2 regions of the Rhodovibrio salinarum DSM 9154 genome follow, and region 2 is predicted to be linked to the other one. Evidence: predicted binding sites of a transcription regulator. Region 2 holds the regulator's gene; the other holds the start of a gene.
What was found. Region 2 encodes LexA, which represses DNA repair genes until DNA is damaged. Its sites were predicted from a motif close to ATGTTCTANTTTGGTTC; they were not measured.

Region 1 (9,280 bases), 800 kb from region 2:
TCCGCGAAGTGGCCGAGGCGAACGATGTGCCGCTGGTCGAGAACCCGCCGCTTGCCCGCGCGCTGCATGCCAGCGTGGAACTGGATCAGGAGATCCCGGCGGAGCACTACAAAGCGGTTGCCGAGATTATCGGCTATGTGATGCGCCTGAAGGGCCGCATGCCAGCAACCGCGGGGCGCTAAGGCGGTGCGGAAGCTGGATGCGTCTTGCCGGGCAAGAAGCCCTTTGCACCATCCCCGGTTCAGCGCGACTGTGAGGCGGCACGGCGTTCGGAGGTGTGTGGGATTGGGTGGGCGAACCGTTCTGAGGAGAGGCCGGCTCTTGATTGGCAAATGGCGAAGCGCAGTGGCTATCGCGGTGGCAACCGCCGGCCTGATCGGGGGCACGACGCCCGTGCGTGCGCAGGCGGTGGCTGGCGCGGCGGCGGCTGGCGGTTGGGGCAGCCCGCTGGTCCTGCTGCTGGCGGGGCTGGCCGGTGCGCTTGCGTTGGTGGCTGGTGGCCTTGCGGTTATCCTGATTCGGACCCAGCGCGGGCGCGTGCGCATGCAGGCGGCCTTCAACGCCATGCCCTGGCCGCGCCAACTAGGCCGCCGGGATGGCACGCCACTGGTCAACAACCCGGCGTTCGTCGAGCGGTTCGGGGATCGCCGTCGGGCGCTGCCCGAGGTGCTGGCCGAGCAGGTCGACGACGATGGCGCGCGGCAGGAGCTTCGCCGCTTGGCGGCGAACGCCGCCGCCGGGATCGGAGGGCACGTCGAGGCGCCGGTGTGGGACCCCGATAGTGGCGAGCGGATCTGGCTCGACGTGCGGGCTCAGCCGATGCCGGACCAGGATGGCCTGGTCGCCTGGCTGACCGAGGACATCACCGCGCGCCGGCAGATGCAGGACATCCTGCGCACCGAAATGGCGCGCTTCGTCGATCTGCTGGAGCACGCGCCGGTCGGTTTCTATTCGGTGGATGGCGATGGCCGCTTCCTGTTCGTCAACAAGACGTTGACCGACTGGCTGGGCACCACACCGGAGAAACTGACCGACGGCCATATCCGACTGCACGATCTGATCCCCGAGGCCGCAACGGAAGGGGCGCCGGCGCATGTCCCGTTCGCGTCGGAAGAAACCGTCCACGCTGCCAGCGGCGATGCGGTGACGCTCGGCCCCCGCGAGGTCGTCCTGGTTGGCCCCACGGGGCAACGGATCGAGACCTACATCACGCAGGAGGTTGTCGGCGGTGAGGACGGGCAGCCGATCTCGACCCGTTCGGTCGTCCGCAACCTGTCGGACGAGCGCCAGGTGCACGACGCCTTGGAACGCTCGGAACGTCGGTTCCGCCGATTCTTCCAACAGTCCCCGGTGGGCATTGCGCTATTGGACGCTGACGGGCGCGTGCAGGAATGCAACGCCGCGTTCTCTAAACTGATGGGCGTAAGCCGCGACGCCGTGGTCGGGCAGCCGGCGCAGCAACTGGTGCGGCCTGGCGATCGGGCCGCGCTTGGGCAGGCCTTGTCGCGCGACGGCGGTGGAGGTCGCCCGGAGGTCCGGCCGGCGGCCGAACCAGACACCGTCTGTCGAGTCTTCGCCACACCTTTGGACGCGGAGGGCGCCGGCGGTGCCCGCGGGCTGGAACGCGAAGGCCATGTTCTGCACCTGATCGACGCGACCGAGCAGAAGAACCTGGAAGAGCAGTTCGCCCAATCGCAGAAGATGCAGGCGGTGGGCCAACTGGCTGGCGGCATCGCGCACGACTTCAACAACCTGCTGACCGCGATGATCGGCTTCTGCGACTTGCTGTTGTTGCGTCACAGGCCAGGCGATCAGTCGTTCGCCGATCTGATGCAGGTCAAACAGAACGCCAACCGGGCGGCCAATCTGGTGCGTCAGCTGCTCGCCTTCTCCCGACAGCAGACGCTCCGCCCGACCGTGCTGTCCGTGACCGACGTGCTGCAGGAGTTGATGCATCTGCTGCGCCGTCTGATCGGCGAGAACATTCAGCTCGACGTGATCCACGGCCGCAGCCTGTGGGAGGTCAAGGTCGACCAGGGTCAGCTCGAGCAGGTGATCATCAATCTCGCCGTCAATGCCCGCGATGCCATGGCGGATGGCGGCGGCGAACTGGCGATCCGCACCAGCAACCAGCAACTGAGCCGCCCGCTGAAGCGCGAGGGCGAGACCGTGCCGCCGGGCGACTACGTGCTGATCGAGGTCGCCGACAGCGGCTGCGGGATCGCGCAGGAGAACCTGGACCGGATTTTCGAGCCGTTCTTCTCGACCAAGGAGGTGGGCGCCGGCACCGGTCTGGGCCTGTCCACCGTGTATGGCATCGTTAAGCAGACCGGTGGCTTCATCCTGGTCGACAGTGCGCCCGGCGTGGGCACCAATTTCCAGATTTACCTGCCGCGCCACCAGCAGATCGCGAGCGAGCACGCGCCGACAAAGAGCGGGCAGGGGCAGGTGACCGATCTGACCGGCATGGGCACCCTGCTGCTGGTCGAGGACGAGGAGGCGGTGCGCGCCTTCTCTGCCCGGGCGTTGCGCAAGAAGGGATACACCGTGTTGGAGGCCAGCTCCGGCGAGCATGCGCTGGACGTGATGGCGGACCAGGGCGACCAGGTCGATCTGCTGATCACCGACGTGGTGATGCCGAATCTGGATGGGCCGGCGCTGGTCAAACGGGTGCGCGAGACGCGTCCAGACGTGAAGGTGATCTTCATCTCCGGCTATACGGAGGATTCCTTCCGCCGCAACCTGGGTGAGGAAGCCGACACCCATTTCCTGGGCAAGCCGTTCACCCTCAAGCAGCTGGCCGGAATGGTGAAGGACGTGCTGTACGCCGATGCGCGCTAAAGTGCGATCGTTTGTGCGTGTCGCCGGAACCGAGTGATTCCGCGGAGTCGCAGGGTGGCGCCCTTTGGAGTTTCTCTTTTGTTCTTATTAAGTGAGAACGAAAGCAGTACAACGAAACCTGCTTGAACCCGTTCACCACGCGTTGCCCCGGCCGCGAGGGCTGTGGGATAAGGGGGCATCCACTCATGGCGCAGCAGAACGTTCTATCCTTGGCCAGCAAAAAATCTTCCACCAAGCAGCAGGCTCCCGACCAGGACAAGAGCAAGGCGCTGGACGCCGCGCTCGGGCAGATCGAGCGCGCGTTCGGCAAGGGCTCGGTCATGCGGCTGGGCGATCGCGAACAGGTCGTGGAGGCGGAGACGGTTTCCACCGGGTCCCTTGGGCTCGACATCGCGCTTGGGATCGGCGGTCTGCCGCGCGGGCGCGTGGTCGAGATCTACGGCCCCGAATCCTCGGGTAAGACGACGCTGGCGTTGCACGTCGTCGCCGAGGCGCAGAAGGCGGGCGGCACCTGTGCCTTCGTCGACGCCGAGCATGCGCTCGACCCCACCTACGCCAAGAAGCTCGGCTGCGACGTCGAGGAACTGTTGATCTCCCAGCCGGACGCCGGTGAACAGGCGCTGGAGATCGCCGACACACTGGTGCGCTCGGGGGCGCTCGACGTGCTGGTGATCGACTCGGTCGCCGCTCTGGTGCCGCGGGCGGAGCTGGAAGGCGAGATGGGCGACAGCCAGCCGGGCCTGCAGGCGCGTTTGATGAGTCAGGCGCTGCGCAAGTTGACCAGCTCGATCGCCCGCTCCAACACCATGGTGATCTTCATCAACCAGATCCGGATGAAGATCGGCGTGATGTTCGGCTCGCCCGAAACCACCACCGGCGGCAACGCGCTCAAGTTCTATAGCTCGGTACGTCTGGACATCCGCCGGATCGGGTCGATCAAGGACCGCGACACCGTGGTCGGCAACCAGACCAAGGTGAAGGTGGTTAAGAACAAGATGGCGCCGCCGTTCCGCACGGTGGAGTTCGACATCATGTATGGCGAGGGCGTCTCGAAGACCGGTGAACTGCTCGACCTCGGCGTTTCCGCCAATATCGTCGAGAAGGCGGGTGCCTGGTTCTCCTACAACGGCCAGCGGATCGGCCAGGGGCGTGAGAACGCCAAGAAGTTCCTGAAGGACAATCCGCAGGTCGCCAAGGAGGTCGAGGACAAGATTCGCGAAAACGCCGGTCTCGTCGCCTCCAATATGCTTGAAGGGCCTGACGACCCCAGCGGCGAATACGACGCCCAGGGCTGATGTTAGGCAGACCCTGTCGGACTTGTTGACCAGGGTTTGTGGGTTGACGGCGCGGCGCGCATCCTGAGGCATAAGGGTGCGCGCCCGTTTGCTTTGTGTCCCCAGCCAAGGCCGGTTCTGTGATACGCACCGGCAGTTCGCGCGGCGTTCCGCTACGCCCTGAACGCTGTCGTCTTCGCGCGCGGGTGGACAGCGCGGCGGGGCACTGGCTACATACCCGGCCAAGACGACGGTAGCTGCGCCGCCCCGTGCCACGGGGCCGGAAAATCGCGCGCGAGGTACGCGAAGGGGATCATGACCACCACCAACGAAATTCGCCGCAAGTTCCTGGACTACTTCGGTCGGCACGACCACGAGATCGTTCAGTCCGCGCCGCTGGTGCCGCGCAACGATCCGACGTTGCTGTTCACCAACGCCGGCATGGTTCCGTTCAAGAACGTCTTCACCGGCCAGGAACACCGTGGCTACTCGCGCGCGGTTTCCTCGCAGAAGTGCGTGCGCGCCGGCGGTAAGCACAATGATCTGGAGAACGTTGGCTACACCGCCCGACATCACACCTTCTTCGAGATGCTGGGCAACTTCTCGTTCGGCGATTATTTCAAGGAGCGCGCGATCGAGCTCGCCTGGCTGCTGGTCACCCAGGAGCTGGGTCTGCCCAAGGAGAAGCTGATCGCGACCGTCTACGCCGATGACGAGGACGCCTATCAGCTTTGGCGCAAGATCGCTGGCCTGCCGGACGACCGGATCATCCGAATCGGCACCTCCGACAACTTCTGGTCGATGGGCGATACCGGTCCCTGCGGCCCCTGTTCCGAGATTTTCTTCGACCATGGCCCGGACCTGCCGGGCGGCCCGCCCGGCAGCCCGGACGAGGATGGCGATCGGTTCATCGAGATCTGGAACCTGGTGTTCATGCAGTACGACCAGCCCGAGCCGGGCCAGAAGGTCGATCTGCCGCGCCCGTCGATCGACACCGGCATGGGCCTGGAGCGCATTGCCGCCGTGCTGCAGGGCAAGCACGATAACTACGACATCGACCTGCTGCGCTGCCTGATCGAGAACTCGGCCGAGCTGTCCGGCGTCGATCCGGACGGCGAGTTCCGCGCCTCCCACAAGGTGATCGCCGACCACCTGCGCGCCACCACCTTCCTGATGGCCGATGGTGTGCTGCCGTCCAACGAGGGCCGCGGCTACGTGCTGCGCCGGATCATGCGCCGGGCGATGCGCCACGTGCACAAGCTGGGCGTGCGTGAACCGATGATCTACAAGATGGTGCCCGAACTGACCCAACTGATGGGCGAGCACTTCCCGGAGATCCGCCGGGCCGAGGCGCTGGTCACCGAGACCCTGAAGATGGAGGAAGGGCGCTTCCAGGAGACGCTCGACCGCGGCCTGCGCCTGCTGGAGGACGAGACGGCGAAGCTCGGCCAAGGTGGGACCCTGCCGGGCGACGTCGCCTTCAAACTCTATGATACCTACGGCTTCCCGCTCGACCTGACCCGGGACATCCTGCGCGGCGAGGAGCTGGGCCTGGACGAGCAGGGCTTCGAGGCTGCGATGGAAGAGCAGCGCCGTAAGGCCCGGGCCGCCTGGGCAGGCTCCGGTGAGCAGGCGGATGAAAAGGTCTGGTTCGCCATTCGCGATCACTTCGGCGCGACCGAGTTTCTGGGCTACGACACCGATGCGGCCGAAGGTGCGATCCTGACCCTGGTCAAGGACGGTCGGCAGGTGGACCAGATCGCCGAGGGCCAGCAGGGCTTCCTGATCGTCAACCAGACGCCGTTCTATGGCGAGTCCGGCGGCCAGGTCGGCGATACCGGCATGGTCACCACCGAAGGCGGCGCCAGGGCCCGGGTTACCGATACCCAGAAGAAGGTCGGCGACCTGCATGTCCACGCGGTCGAGGTCGAGCACGGCACGCTGAAGGCTGACGAGCCGGCACACCTGGCGATCGACGGCGCGCGGCGCACGCGCCTGCGCGCGCACCACTCCGTCACCCACCTGCTGCACGAAGCCCTGCGCCGGCGCCTGGGCGAGCATGTGATGCAGAAGGGCTCGCTGGTCGCGCCCGACCGGCTGCGGTTCGACGTTTCCCAGCCCAAACCGATCCAGGAAGACGATCTGCAGGCCGTCGAGGCCGAGGTGAACGCCCGGATCCGGGGTGATACGCCGGTGGAGACCCGCTTCATGGGCAAGGACGAGGCCATGGAGGCGGGCGCTATGGCGCTGTTCGGCGAGAAGTACGGCGAAGAGGTCCGTGTGATCTCCATGGGCGGTTTCGACGAGGGCGCCAACAAGCCCTATTCGATCGAGCTGTGCGGCGGTACGCACGTGGCGCGCACGGGCGAAATCGGCTTTTTCAAGATCCTCCGCGAGGAAGGTCCAGGCGCTGGCGTGCGCCGGATCGAGGCGGTCGCCCACGATGCCGCCGAACGCTTCGTGCGCGCGCAGGAGCAGCAGATCAAGACAGCGGCCAGTCACCTGCGCACCACGCCTGGCGAGCTGACCAACCGGATCGATCAGTTGCTGGAGGAGCGTAAGCGCCTGGAACGCGAGCTGGCGGAGACACGCAAGAAGCTCGCCACTGGCGGCTCCGGCGGCCCGGCCGTTGAGACCCGCGAGGTCGGCGGCATCAAGTTCGCCTGCCAGGTCGTTGCCGACGTGCCCCCGGGCGAGCTCAAGGGCATGGCCGACGCGTTGAAGAAGCAACTCGGCTCGGGCGTTGCGGCCGTGGCGACGGCCTATGATGGCAAGGCCTCGCTCGTGGTCGGTGTGACCAGTGATCTGACCGGCACCGTTTCCGCCGTTGACTTGGTGCGCGCGGGTTCGGCCGCGCTGGGCGGCAAGGGCGGTGGCGGCCGTCCCGACATGGCCCAGGCGGGTGGCCCGGATCCCGACGCCGGTCAGCAGGCGATGGAGGCGATCGAGAACGTGCTGAAGGAGACGGTGGCGGCGTAACCCCGCTAGCTGTCTCCTGATCCCGTCCGCTACCCCTCTGGCGGTGGTACAGCCTCGGCGAGCAGCGGGTCGTCGGCTTGGTCGCGGGCCTGTTCGACCAGCCAATCGACCATCGTGCGCACCCGTGGCTGTGGTGCCATCGCCGGGGTGGTGACCGCGTAGTAGCTGTAGCGTGTGCGTGTCACGGGGCCGAACGGACGCACCAAACGGGCGCTTTCAAGGTCTTCGCGGACCAGCGACAGACGGGCGAGCGCCACGCCCTGTCCGGCCGTCGCGGCCTGCAGTACCAGTCCCGCATCGGAATAGTGTCGGGCCGGCGAGGCGGGGCGCGCGATTCCGGCGGCCCGGCACCAGACCGCCCAGCCGGGGTCCTCTGGCGTATCGTCGACCTTGTCGTGTAGCAGCACGTGGCCCCGCAGATCGCCCGGCGTGCGCAACGGCGGCTCGGCTTCTGTCAGAACAGGCGCACAGACCGGGAAGATCGCTTCGTCCATCAGGTGGGTTGCGACCAGGCCTTGCGCTTCCACCCGGTCGCGCGTCGTGAACCGCAGGGCCAGATGGAAATCCTCCCGATACAGGTCGACCGGCCGGTCACCCGCCGACAGCAGGACGTCGAGCGCGGGATGTTGGGCGTGAAAGTCGGGCAGGCGCGGCAACAGCCAGCGCGAGGTCAGGGATTGTAGCGCGGAGATATGGACCGGTCCTTGGCGTGTCCGGTCGGCGACCGCCGCAGTGCTGGCCGCGATTCGGTCCAGACCATCACGCAGCCCCGGGAGATAGGCCTGTCCTGCCTCGGTTAGCGTGATCCGGCGATTGCCCCGATGGAACAAGGCCACGCCCAGCCAATCCTCCAGCGCGCGCACCTGATGGCTGACGGCGGTTTGCGTCACCGCAAGTTCGTCGGCGGCGCGCGTGAACGACAGGTGCCGTGCGGCGGCCTCGAACGCCTTGGCGGCGTTGAGTGGGGGTAGGCGGCGTGCCATCAGCTGGCCTCCGGAACCGCATGAGTTTCATTCATGCGGTCCGGAGATATCGTCGTTTGTGGACATATGCAATTGCGCCGATCTTCTCCTCAGAGCAGCGGACACGCGGTCCGGGCCAACATGAGGAGAGTTGTCATGACTTGCGGCCAACTGGACGCCGAGCGCGGACGGTCTGGGATCGCTTATGCGCCATGGGGCCCGCGCGGCGTCTGGATGACGTTGCGGTGCTGGCGCCGGCGCGCGGCCGAACGTCGGCAGCTGGCGGCGATGCCGTGGGAGCGGTGGGATGACATCTCGGCCGATCCCGATGCCATCCGGCGCGAGATCGCCAAGCCGTTCTGGCGGGCGTGAGCGAAGAAAAAAAGCCCCGATGACGTGGTCATCGGGGCTTGGACATGCCGTGCTGTCTGGTGCCGGCGCCGTTACGCGTCGGCCGCCACCGTGGCCTTCTGCAGATGGTCTGGATCGTCGACCGCACCGGACTGACGGCCGGCAGGGGCCTTCTTGAGCGCGTCGACGGCGTCCATGCCGTCCAGCACTTCGCCCCAGACGGTGTAGGAGCCGGTCAGGAAATCGCAATCCGCCAGACAGATGAAGAACTGGCTGTCGGCCGAGTTCGGATCCTGCGTACGGGCCATGCCGCAGGTGCCGCGCTTGAACGGCTCCTTCGAGAACTCGCCCTTGAGCTTTTGGCCGGACCCGCCGGTCCCGGTGCCCTTGGGGTCGCCGCCCTGGGCCATGAAGCCCTCCATCACCCGGTGGAAGGGCGTGCCGTCGTAGAAGCCCTGACGGACCAGTTCCTTGATCCGCGTGACGTGGCTGGGCGCCAGGTCCGGACGCAGACGGATGGTCACGCGCCCGGCCGGCAGGTCGAAGTACAGGGTGTTCTCGGAATCGTCGGTCATGGCGTTCACGCGTGGCCCAGGGCCTGCTTGAGGTTGGCGTCGACCGCATCGAAGAATTCGGCGGTGGTGAGCCAGGTCTGGTTCTCGCCGACCAGCAAGGCCAGATCCTTGGTCATCTTGCCCTGCTCGACCGTCTCGACGCAGACCTTTTCCAGCGTCTCGGCGAAGGTGACGACCTCCGGCGTCTCGTCCAGCTCGCCACGGAACTTAAGCCCACGGCTCCAGGCGAAGATCGAGGCGATCGGGTTGGTCGAGGTCTCCTTGCCCTGCTGATGCATCCGGTAGTGCCGGGTCACCG
Region 2 (9,280 bases):
ACCGGCGCGGCGCGCGCGATGCGCGCCAAGATGACCACGATCGAGGCGCCGGCGGGAGCGCTCGACACCTGCGGCACCGGCGGCGACGGCAAGGGTACCTACAACGTCTCCACCGGCGCGGCGTTCGTGGTCGCGGGCTGCGGCGTGCCGGTCGCCAAGCACGGCAACCGGGCGATGTCGTCCAAGTCCGGCGCGGCGGACGTGCTGGCTGCCCTCGGCGTCGAGGTCGAAGCGGAAACACCGTTGGTGAAACGCGCGCTGGAAGAGGCCGGCACCTGCTTCCTGCTCGCCCCGCGCCACCATAGCGCGATGCGCCACGTCGGGCCGACGCGCAAGGAACTGGGCACACGCACCCTGTTCAATCTGCTGGGTCCCCTATCCAACCCAGCCAAGGTGAAGCGGCAGATGATCGGCGTGTTCTCCCCCGACTGGGTGGAGCCGCTGGCACACACACTGAAGAACCTAGGCCATGAGCGCGCCTGGGTGGTGCATGGCGCCGATGGGTTGGACGAACTGTCCACCACCGGCCCGAGCCTGGTTGCCGAGTTGAAGAACGGCGAGGTCACCACCTTCGAAGTCAGTCCGGAGGAGATCGGTCTGAAACGAGCCGATCTGGACGATCTGCTGGGCGGCGATGCCGAGCAGAATGCCCAGGTGATGCGTGCCATGCTGGCTGGCGAGCACGGGCCGTTCCGCGACATCGTCGTCTACACCGCTGCCGGCTGCCTGGTCGTCGCAGACAAGGCGCGCGATCTGAAAGAGGGCGCCCAGATGGCCGCCGCGTCGATCGACAGCGGGCACGCCGCGCGCGTGCTCGACCGGCTGGTCGAAATCACCAACGCAACTCCGCCACACGGAAAAACGACCGCATGAGCGACGTGCTGACCCGCATCTGCGCCACCAAGGCGGAGGAAGTCGCCCGGCGCAAGCTGTCGACACCGCTTGCCGATCTGGAGACACGCGCCCGTGACCAGGACCCGCCCCGCGGCTTCGCCCGCGCGCTTCGGGATGGCGCCGCGCGCGACGGCTTCGGCCTGATTGCCGAGGTCAAGAAAGCTTCACCGTCGAAGGGCCTGATCCGCGCGGATTTCGATCCCCCCTGGATCGCACGCGCCTACCGCGACGGCGGCGCCTCCTGCCTGTCGGTGCTGACCGACGCGCCGTACTTTCAGGGCGCAGATCACTACCTGGAAGCGGCACGCGCGGCCGTCGACCTACCGGTGCTGCGCAAGGACTTCATGCTGGAGCCCTACCAGATCGTCGAAAGCCGGGCGCTGGGCGCCGATTGCGTCCTGTTTATCCTGGCCGCCCTGTCGGATGCCCAGGCTTCGGAACTGGAGGCCGCCGCACGCGAGCAGGGCCTGGACGTGCTGGTCGAGGTGCACGGCGAGACGGAACTGGACCGTGCGCTCCGGCTCGAGAGCCCGTTGATCGGCGTAAACAATCGCAATCTCAAGACCTTGGACGTGGACCTTGAGACCAGCCGTCGACTCGGCCCGCGCGTCCCAACGGACCGCCTGATGGTGTGCGAGAGCGGGCTATTCACCCGTGATGATCTGCTTGGCATGACGGAGCACGGCGCGCGCGCCTTCCTGATCGGCGAGAGCCTGATGCGCCAGCCCAACGTCGAGCAGGCCACGGCCGCGCTGTTCGGCCGGTCGGCGGGAACCGCCGCAGGGGCTGCGGAATGAGCGAATTCACCCATTTCGACGAGCGCGGCAACGCCCGCATGGTGGATGTGAGCGCCAAGGACGAGACTGCGCGCACCGCCACCGCCAAGGCGCGCGTGACCATGGCCGAGGACACGGCGCGGCTGATCCGGGAAGGCGGGGTCAAGAAGGGCGACGTGCTGTCGGTCGCCCGGCTGGCCGGGATCATGGGCGCCAAACGCACACCCGACCTGATCCCGCTGTGCCACCCGCTGAGCCTGTCCAGCGTCGAGGTCGAACTGGCGCTGTCCGACGATGCGCCCGCGGTGGAAATCGCTGCAACCTGCAAGATCGCGGGCAAGACGGGTGTGGAGATGGAGGCACTTACCGCCTGCTCCGTCGCCGCGCTCACGGTCTACGACATGTGCAAGGCAGTGGATAAGGCGATGACCATCACAGACGTCCGGGTCACGCACAAATCGGGCGGAAAGTCCGGAACTTACGAGGCTGCTTGATGCTCTCGGTCGAGGATGCACGCACCCAGGTCCTGGCCGCTTTCACGCCCCTGCCGGCGGAGGTGGTGAGCGTCGAGCGGGCGCTGGGCCGTGTGCTGGCCCAGGATGTCGCCGCCCGCGTCACCCAACCGCCGCGCGACGTCTCCGCGATGGATGGCTACGCCGTGCGCGCCCAGGATGTGGCCAATGCGCCGATCACAATGCGGGTGGTCGGGGAGGTTCCAGCCGGCGGCGATTTCGACCGTCCGCTCGGGCCCGGCGAAGCCGTGCGGATTTTCACGGGCGCGCCCCTGCCCCGAGACACCGACACCGTCGTCATCCAGGAAAACACCGCGCGCGACGGCGACCAAGTGACGGTCCAGCAGGCCGAACCCAAGGGGCGCTGGGTCCGCCCGGCGGGGTTGGATTTCCAGGCGGGTAGCGTCGGCCTCACCGCTGGACGTCAGTTGAGTGCCCGCGATATCGGCCTCGCGGCTGCGATGAACCGCCCCTGGCTGTCGGTCCGCCGCAAGCCTCGCGTGGTGGTGCTCGCAACCGGCAACGAAATCGTCCTGCCGGGCGAGGAACTCGGGCCCAGCCAGATCGTCAGCTCCAACGGCTATGCCCTGTCCGCCTTCGTGGCGGCGTGCGGCGGCGAGCCGCTGCACCTGGGCGTCGCCCCCGACACCAAGGACGGGCTGCGCCAGATGCTGGCGGGCGCGGCGCAGGCGGACCTGCTGCTGACCAGCGGCGGCGTCAGTGTTGGCGAACACGACCTGGTTCAGGACGTGCTGACGGAAATGGGGGCGGATCTCGGTTTCTGGAAAATCGCCATGCGGCCGGGCAAGCCATTGATGCTGGCCAATCTGCAGGGAACGCCCGTGCTGGGCCTGCCGGGAAACCCGGTATCTGGTCTGGTTTGCTCGACCCTGTTCGTACGGCCGGCGATCGACCGCATGCTGGGCCGCGACGCCCCGGCGGAACCCCGCCTGCCTGCGTTGGCCGGGCGCGATCTGGACGAGAACGGCGGGCGTCAGGACTACATGCGCTGCACCCTGTCCCAGGACGCAGACGGCAACCGGATCGCCACCCCCTTCGACAAGCAGGACAGTTCGATGCTGAGCCGGCTCACCCAAGCGGACGCGCTGCTCGTGCGCGCGCCCCACGCGCCGGCCCAGGCGGCCGGCAGCCCGGTTGAGGTCGTGCCATTCGGGGCGGGAATTTAGTGCGCGCTAGCACACGGCCCTTTCGGGGTCACGGTTCTGCGTATTTGCCGTGACAAGCCTCTCCGCCCACGCGAAGGGCGGTTGACGCTTCGACGGAACCAAAGTAGAACACGGCATTGAGTTGATGCTTTGTTCCGCGCCGACAATCGCACCCGTACGCCCTGAAAGTCGGGTTCGGGCCCCGGTTTAACGGTATTCCGCGCTGGGACAGGCAGCCTCGGGGGCAAAACGGCAAAGCGGATGCCAACATGCTGACGCGCAAGCAACACGAACTGCTGCTCTATATCCACAAGCATCTCGGCGAACACGGCGTTTCGCCTTCGTTCGACGAGATGAAGGAAGCGCTCAATCTAAAGTCCAAATCTGGCATCCACCGTCTGATCAGCGGACTAGAGGAGCGTGGGTTTATCCGCCGGTTGCCGCATCGCGCCCGGGCACTGGAAGTGCTGCGCCTGCCAGGTGAGCCCTCCACTCAGACAGGCAGCGCGGAAGACGGTGCGCAAGACGCCGCCGGACACCCGCTGTCAGGAGCACACGGCCGCCCGGTCGGCGACAACGTCGTGCAAGCGAACTTCCGCGCCCCCACCGTCCCCGAACTGGGCGCGACAACGGCTTCGCAGAATCTGCACCTGCCGCTCTACGGTCGGATCGCCGCCGGCACGCCGATCGAGGCGCTGCGCGACGAAAGCGCGTTCGTCGAAATTCCGGGGGCGATGGTAGGCGACGGCGAGCACTACTGCCTCGAAGTCGACGGCGACTCGATGATCGAAGCCGGCATCCACGACGGGGACACGGTCGTGATCCGCCGTGGCGAGCATGCAGAGCCTGGCGCGATCGTGGTCGCCCTGGTCGATGGCGAGGAAGCCACCTTGAAGCGCATCCGCCGACGCGGCCACTCGATTGCCCTGGAACCCGCCAACCCGGCCTACGAAACCCGGATCTATCCCCCCGAACGGGTCAAGGTGCAGGGCCGCTTGGTCGCCCTACTGCGTCGCTATCACTGAGGCGTCGCGCGCATAAACCCTCCACGGCCCGACATGAGCTTTGGGCTGGTGCTGATCTGGCCGTCGCGCGGTCTTACTCCCGGCCGCGTCGGCGAACCCAGGGGCGGGTGCCGCGATGCGCGCGGACTGTGTCGACGCGCGGGCCATCGCGCGCGAGGTAGATGGCGTGCGTCCCCGCACGCCAAAGGTCGAAGCGATCGACCAGGATGCTCGGTCGGGCGCATTTGATCCGCGCCACCGGCACCACCGCAACCAGCACGTCCGCCATACGGCAGTCCTCCGCCAGGGCGCGGCCGTCGCGTACCAGCGCGGCCGTCAGGCTATTCTTGCGGAACAGACAGGCCAGCGGGTCGCAGGTCAGATCCGCACTCTCCGCTTGCCCCCAAGGCGGCCAGGTCTGCACGCGTTGCGTGCCCAACCGCCGCATCCAGACATCGCGGCTGAACCGCTCGCGGCGCTGCGTACTGACCCACAACTCGCCGCTGGCGGCCCGCACGCCGATCAACCTGGCATCGCCCGTGACCAGTACATCCGGCCGCGGTCCCCAGGGCACGCTCAAACAGCCGACAGCGACCGCAGCCAGTCCCCAAAGCCGCCAGCGCCGTTGCCACAAGCACAACCAGACGCCCCCGGCAATGATCAGGGCGAGTCCCGCGCGGCTCGGCGACGGCAGCACCGCGACCGCCCCCGGCCAGTCCGCCACGGTTTCGGCGACGGCAAGCATGCCGGCGATCCCCCACCCCATGACCGTCAGCCCGAAGCCATCGAGGCCGAGCGGCATCAGCGCGAATGCGACGAGTGCGGCCGGCATGATCCAAAAGGCGGTGAGCGGCACGGCAACCAGATTCGCCGCCAAGCCATAGAGAGCCAGCCGGTTGAAGTGGAACACCGCAAACGGCCCCGTCGCCAAGATCGCGATCACGCTGGTGAGCGCCACGCTGCCGGCGTACAGCACAAGCCGCATGGGGATGCTGCGCTGGCTGGTCCGCCCGAAGGTATGGCTGCGCAAACCCTCGTAGGCCGCGACCAGCGCCGTCGCGGCAGCGAACGACATCTGGAAGGAGGCGCTAACCAGGCTTTCCGGATGGAGCAGCAGGACGACGAACGCGGCCCAGGCGACCAAGCGCATGGTCAGCGCACTGCGGTCGAGCGCAACCGCGAGCAGCACCAGCGCGAGCATCAGAAAGGCCCGCTGGGTCGGTATCGTCGCCCCGACCAGCCATAGGTAGCAAAAGCCAGCCAGGGCCGCTGCCAGGGCGGCCCACTTCTTCGCCTGCACCCGCACCGCAACGGCGGGCACGAGCGCGATCGCCGCCCGCACGGCGAAGAACACCAGCCCGGCGATCAGGCCAACGTGCAGGCCCGAGATCGCCAGCAAATGCGCGAGCCCGGAGTCCCGCATCGTCTGCAGCACGTCCTCGGGGATCGCGCTGCGCTCGCCGGTCATCAACGCGGCGGCGACCGTGCCAGCGCGCCCGGGTACCGCCGCGCGCACCCGCCGGGCGATCGTCTGCCGGCGCTGCGCCCACCAAAGGTCCCACGCGCTTGGCCCTGCCCCCGGCGCGCGGGCCAGGCGCTCCACGCCACCCAACGCGAAACCGACCGCGCCCAATTGCTCGAAATAGGCCCGCCGGGCGAAGTCGTAGGCCCCGGGCGCGGCCGGCTCGGGCGGCGGCGATAGAACCGCCAGCAGACGCACCCGGTCCCCCGGCAAGATGTCCGGCGCGCCCGCGGAGACGGTCACACGCACGACTGCCGGCGTCAGGTTGGCATCAAGCCGCGCCACAGCGACCTCGCCCAGGCGAAGACGGTGCCCGGTGGCCCGTGGCTCGACCTCCAGCACGGTCGCGTGGATCCGGGCGGGGCCATGCTCCTCCTGCAGAACCGGTGCTGCGACCAGATACGTGCGCAACTGCGCCGCGCCGAAACCAGCACCAACCGCCCCCAGCGCGAGCGCGCCGAGCATGACCCAGGTGCGCCCGCGCGCCTGCAGCGCAAACAAGGCCGCAAAGCCGACCGCAAGCAGACCGATCCAGCCCGGAGGTTCCCGCTGCAGGGTGAAGTAGACGGCGATGCCGCTGCCGAAGGCGACCGGCAACCACAGCGCCCAGCGCTCCCGCTCGGCCAGGAGCTGAATCTGCAGGGTGAGCCAGAGCGCGTTCAGCCGGCCGGCCAGCGCCTCGACCGCTGCTTGCCGCCCCACCCTCGCCCGCACCCGCCCACGCATACCGCGCGCCCCAAGCCGTCATCACGCGACGGCATGTTAGCAGATGCGCGCGTCCGGTGTACCCAAACGCGTCTCCAAGGCACTCTTGGCACGCTCATCGTGGCATGAAAGCGAACGCTATGCTAAACCCGCGCGCCTGAGACACCGCCGTGTCGCCGGCCGCAATGGCCCGCATGACCGACCCTGCCGCGCCATTGGTGTTTCATCCCGCCCAGAAGGCCCGTAACGCTTCGAGGAGACCATGAGCGTCGTTACCCGTTTCGCACCCTCGCCCACCGGTTATCTACACATCGGCGGTGCACGCACGGCGCTGTTCAATTGGCTGTTCGCCCGACATCACGGGGGCAGCTTCCTGTTGCGGATCGAAGACACAGACCGCAAGCGCTCAACGCCCGAAGCGATCCAAGCGATCCTGGACGGGCTGAAATGGCTTGGTCTGGAATGGGATACCCAGCCGGTCTATCAATCGAAACGCCTGGAGCGACATGCGGAGATCGCCTACCAGCTGCTGGCGGATGGCAACGCCTACCGGTGCTACGCCACCCAGGAGGAGCTGGAGGCGATGCGCGAGCAAGCGCGCAAGGAAGGCCGGCCGATCAAGTATGACGGCCGGTGGCGCGACCGCGATCCGTCGGAGGCCCCGGCCGACGTAACCCCGTGCATCCGCCTGCGCATGCCGCAGGAGGGGCAGGCCACCCTGCACGACCGGGTGCAGGGTGCGGTCACGGTCGACAACGCGCAGCTCGACGACATGGTGATCCTGCGCCAGGACGGCACTCCGACCTACAACCTGTCGGTCGTGGTCGACGATTACGACATGGACATCACTCATGTGATCCGGGGCGACGATCACCTGACCAACGCCTTCAAGCAGGCCAAGGTCTACGAGCTGCTCGGCTGGGAAGCGCCGGTGTTCTCGCACATCCCGCTGATCCACGGCCCCGACGGTGCCAAGATGTCGAAACGCCACGGCGCCGTTGGCGTGGAAACCTATCGCGACAAGGGCTACCTGCCCGAAGCCATGCGCAACTATCTGCTGCGTCTGGGCTGGGGGCACGGCGACCTGGAGATTGTCCCGACAGACCAGGCGATCGAGCTGTTCGATCTGGACGGTGTCGGCAAATCCGCCGCGCGGTTCGATTTCGACAAGCTGGACAACTTCAACGGCCACTACATGCGCCAGGCCGACGATAGCCGCCTAACCGATCTGGTCCAGGAACGCCTGGAGGCCGAATTGGGTCGCGAGCTGACCGGAGACGACCGCTCGCGCCTTCTGGCCGGCATGGATGGCCTGAAACAACGGGCCAAGACGCTGCAGGAATTGGCCGAAAGCGCCAAGTTCTACGTCCACCGGCCGCAGGAATTGACACCGAAGGCCGCCAAGCAACTGGCCGGCGACGCCCGCCCACGCCTGGCGCAACTATCCGACCGGCTCGAGAGCCTCTCGAACTGGAACCAGGATCTGATCGAAAGTGAAACCCGCGATTTCGCGGAAGGTCTCGAACTCGGCCTCGGCAAGGTGGCGCAGCCGCTGCGCGCAGCGCTGACGGGTTCGACCGTCTCGCCGGGGATTTTCGAGGTCATGGAGGTTCTTGGCCGGCAGGAGACACTTGCCCGTCTGCGCGCCGCCGCAACGACACAAGATACCGAAGCAGGGCAGTAAGATGACCGATCGGTTGCCTGGAGGTTGAAAATTCACCTCCTTCGCACCGCGTTGATCGCCCACCCCCTAGCTTCTATGCTGCGTCGCAGCTAACTTCCGCCCGACACGCGGGTGCCTACCTCCAACAGCTATACGGAAAGCAGGGCCATGAACGACAGCAAGGGCGCGGCCCAGCAGGCGTCCGGTCAGAAGACCGCGACCCTGACGGACCACGAGACCGGCGAGAGCTACGAGCTTCCCATCCTCGACGGCAATATGGGCCCGCGCGTCTATGACGTGCGTAAGCTGTATGCCCAAACCGGCGCGTTCACCTACGACCCCGGCTTCACGTCGACGGCAAGCTGCAAGTCCGACATCACCTTCATCGACGGTGAGAAAGGCCAGCTGCTGCACCGCGGCTACACCATCCAGGACCTCGCCGAGAACAGCGATTTCATGGAGGTGTGCTACCTGCTGCTGCACGGCGAGCTGCCGAACCGCTCGGAGAAGACGGAATTCGAGAGCGCCATCACCTACCACACGATGCTGCACGAGCAGATGCTCTACTTCTTCCGCGGCTTCCGCCGCGATGCGCATCCGATGGCGGTGATGGTAGGCGCGGTTGGCGCGCTGTCGGCCTTCTATCACGACTCCACCGACATCACCGACCCGCACCAGCGGATGATCGCCTCGCATCGGCTGATCGCGAAGATGCCGACGATCGCGGCGATGGCCTACAAGTTCTCGGTTGGCCAACCGTTCATCTATCCGCGCAACGACCTGAGCTACGCGGAGAACTTCCTGTACATGACCTTCGCCGTGCCGGCGGAGGAGTACGTGGTCTCCCCCACGCTCGCCCGCGCGATGGATCGGATCTTCATCCTGCACGCCGACCACGAGCAGAACGCCTCCACCTCGACGGTGCGGATTGCCGGTTCCTCCGGGGCCAACCCGTTCGCCTGTATCGCGGCCGGCATCGCCTCGCTGTGGGGACCGGCGCACGGCGGCGCCAACCAGGCGGTGCTGGAAATGCTGCAG

Region 1: a site for LexA is predicted at 2,937-2,953, ahead of recA (recombinase RecA). Genes of this name have one in related genera too.

Annotation. Positions count from the first base shown of each region.
Region 1 is NZ_KI911559.1:1,947,543-1,956,822, forward strand. It holds gene flhB (flagellar biosynthesis protein FlhB) at 1-182, shown strand, start outside; gene RHOSA_RS0109055 (hybrid sensor histidine kinase/response regulator) at 346-2,841, shown strand; gene recA (recombinase RecA) at 3,027-4,136, shown strand; gene alaS (alanine--tRNA ligase) at 4,431-7,094, shown strand; gene gcvA (transcriptional regulator GcvA) at 7,124-8,077, opposite strand; gene RHOSA_RS21520 (DUF1127 domain-containing protein) at 8,213-8,428, shown strand; gene RHOSA_RS0109080 (peptidylprolyl isomerase) at 8,500-8,982, opposite strand; gene RHOSA_RS0109085 (NADP-dependent isocitrate dehydrogenase) at 8,988-9,280, opposite strand, start outside.
Region 2 is NZ_KI911559.1:2,748,637-2,757,916, forward strand. It holds gene trpD (anthranilate phosphoribosyltransferase) at 1-873, shown strand, start outside; gene trpC (indole-3-glycerol phosphate synthase TrpC) at 870-1,691, shown strand; gene moaC (cyclic pyranopterin monophosphate synthase MoaC) at 1,688-2,164, shown strand; gene RHOSA_RS0112755 (molybdopterin molybdotransferase MoeA) at 2,164-3,369, shown strand; gene lexA (transcriptional repressor LexA) at 3,618-4,373, shown strand; gene RHOSA_RS22325 (ComEC/Rec2 family competence protein) at 4,447-6,576, opposite strand; gene gltX (glutamate--tRNA ligase) at 6,842-8,263, shown strand; gene gltA (citrate synthase) at 8,411-9,280, shown strand, end outside.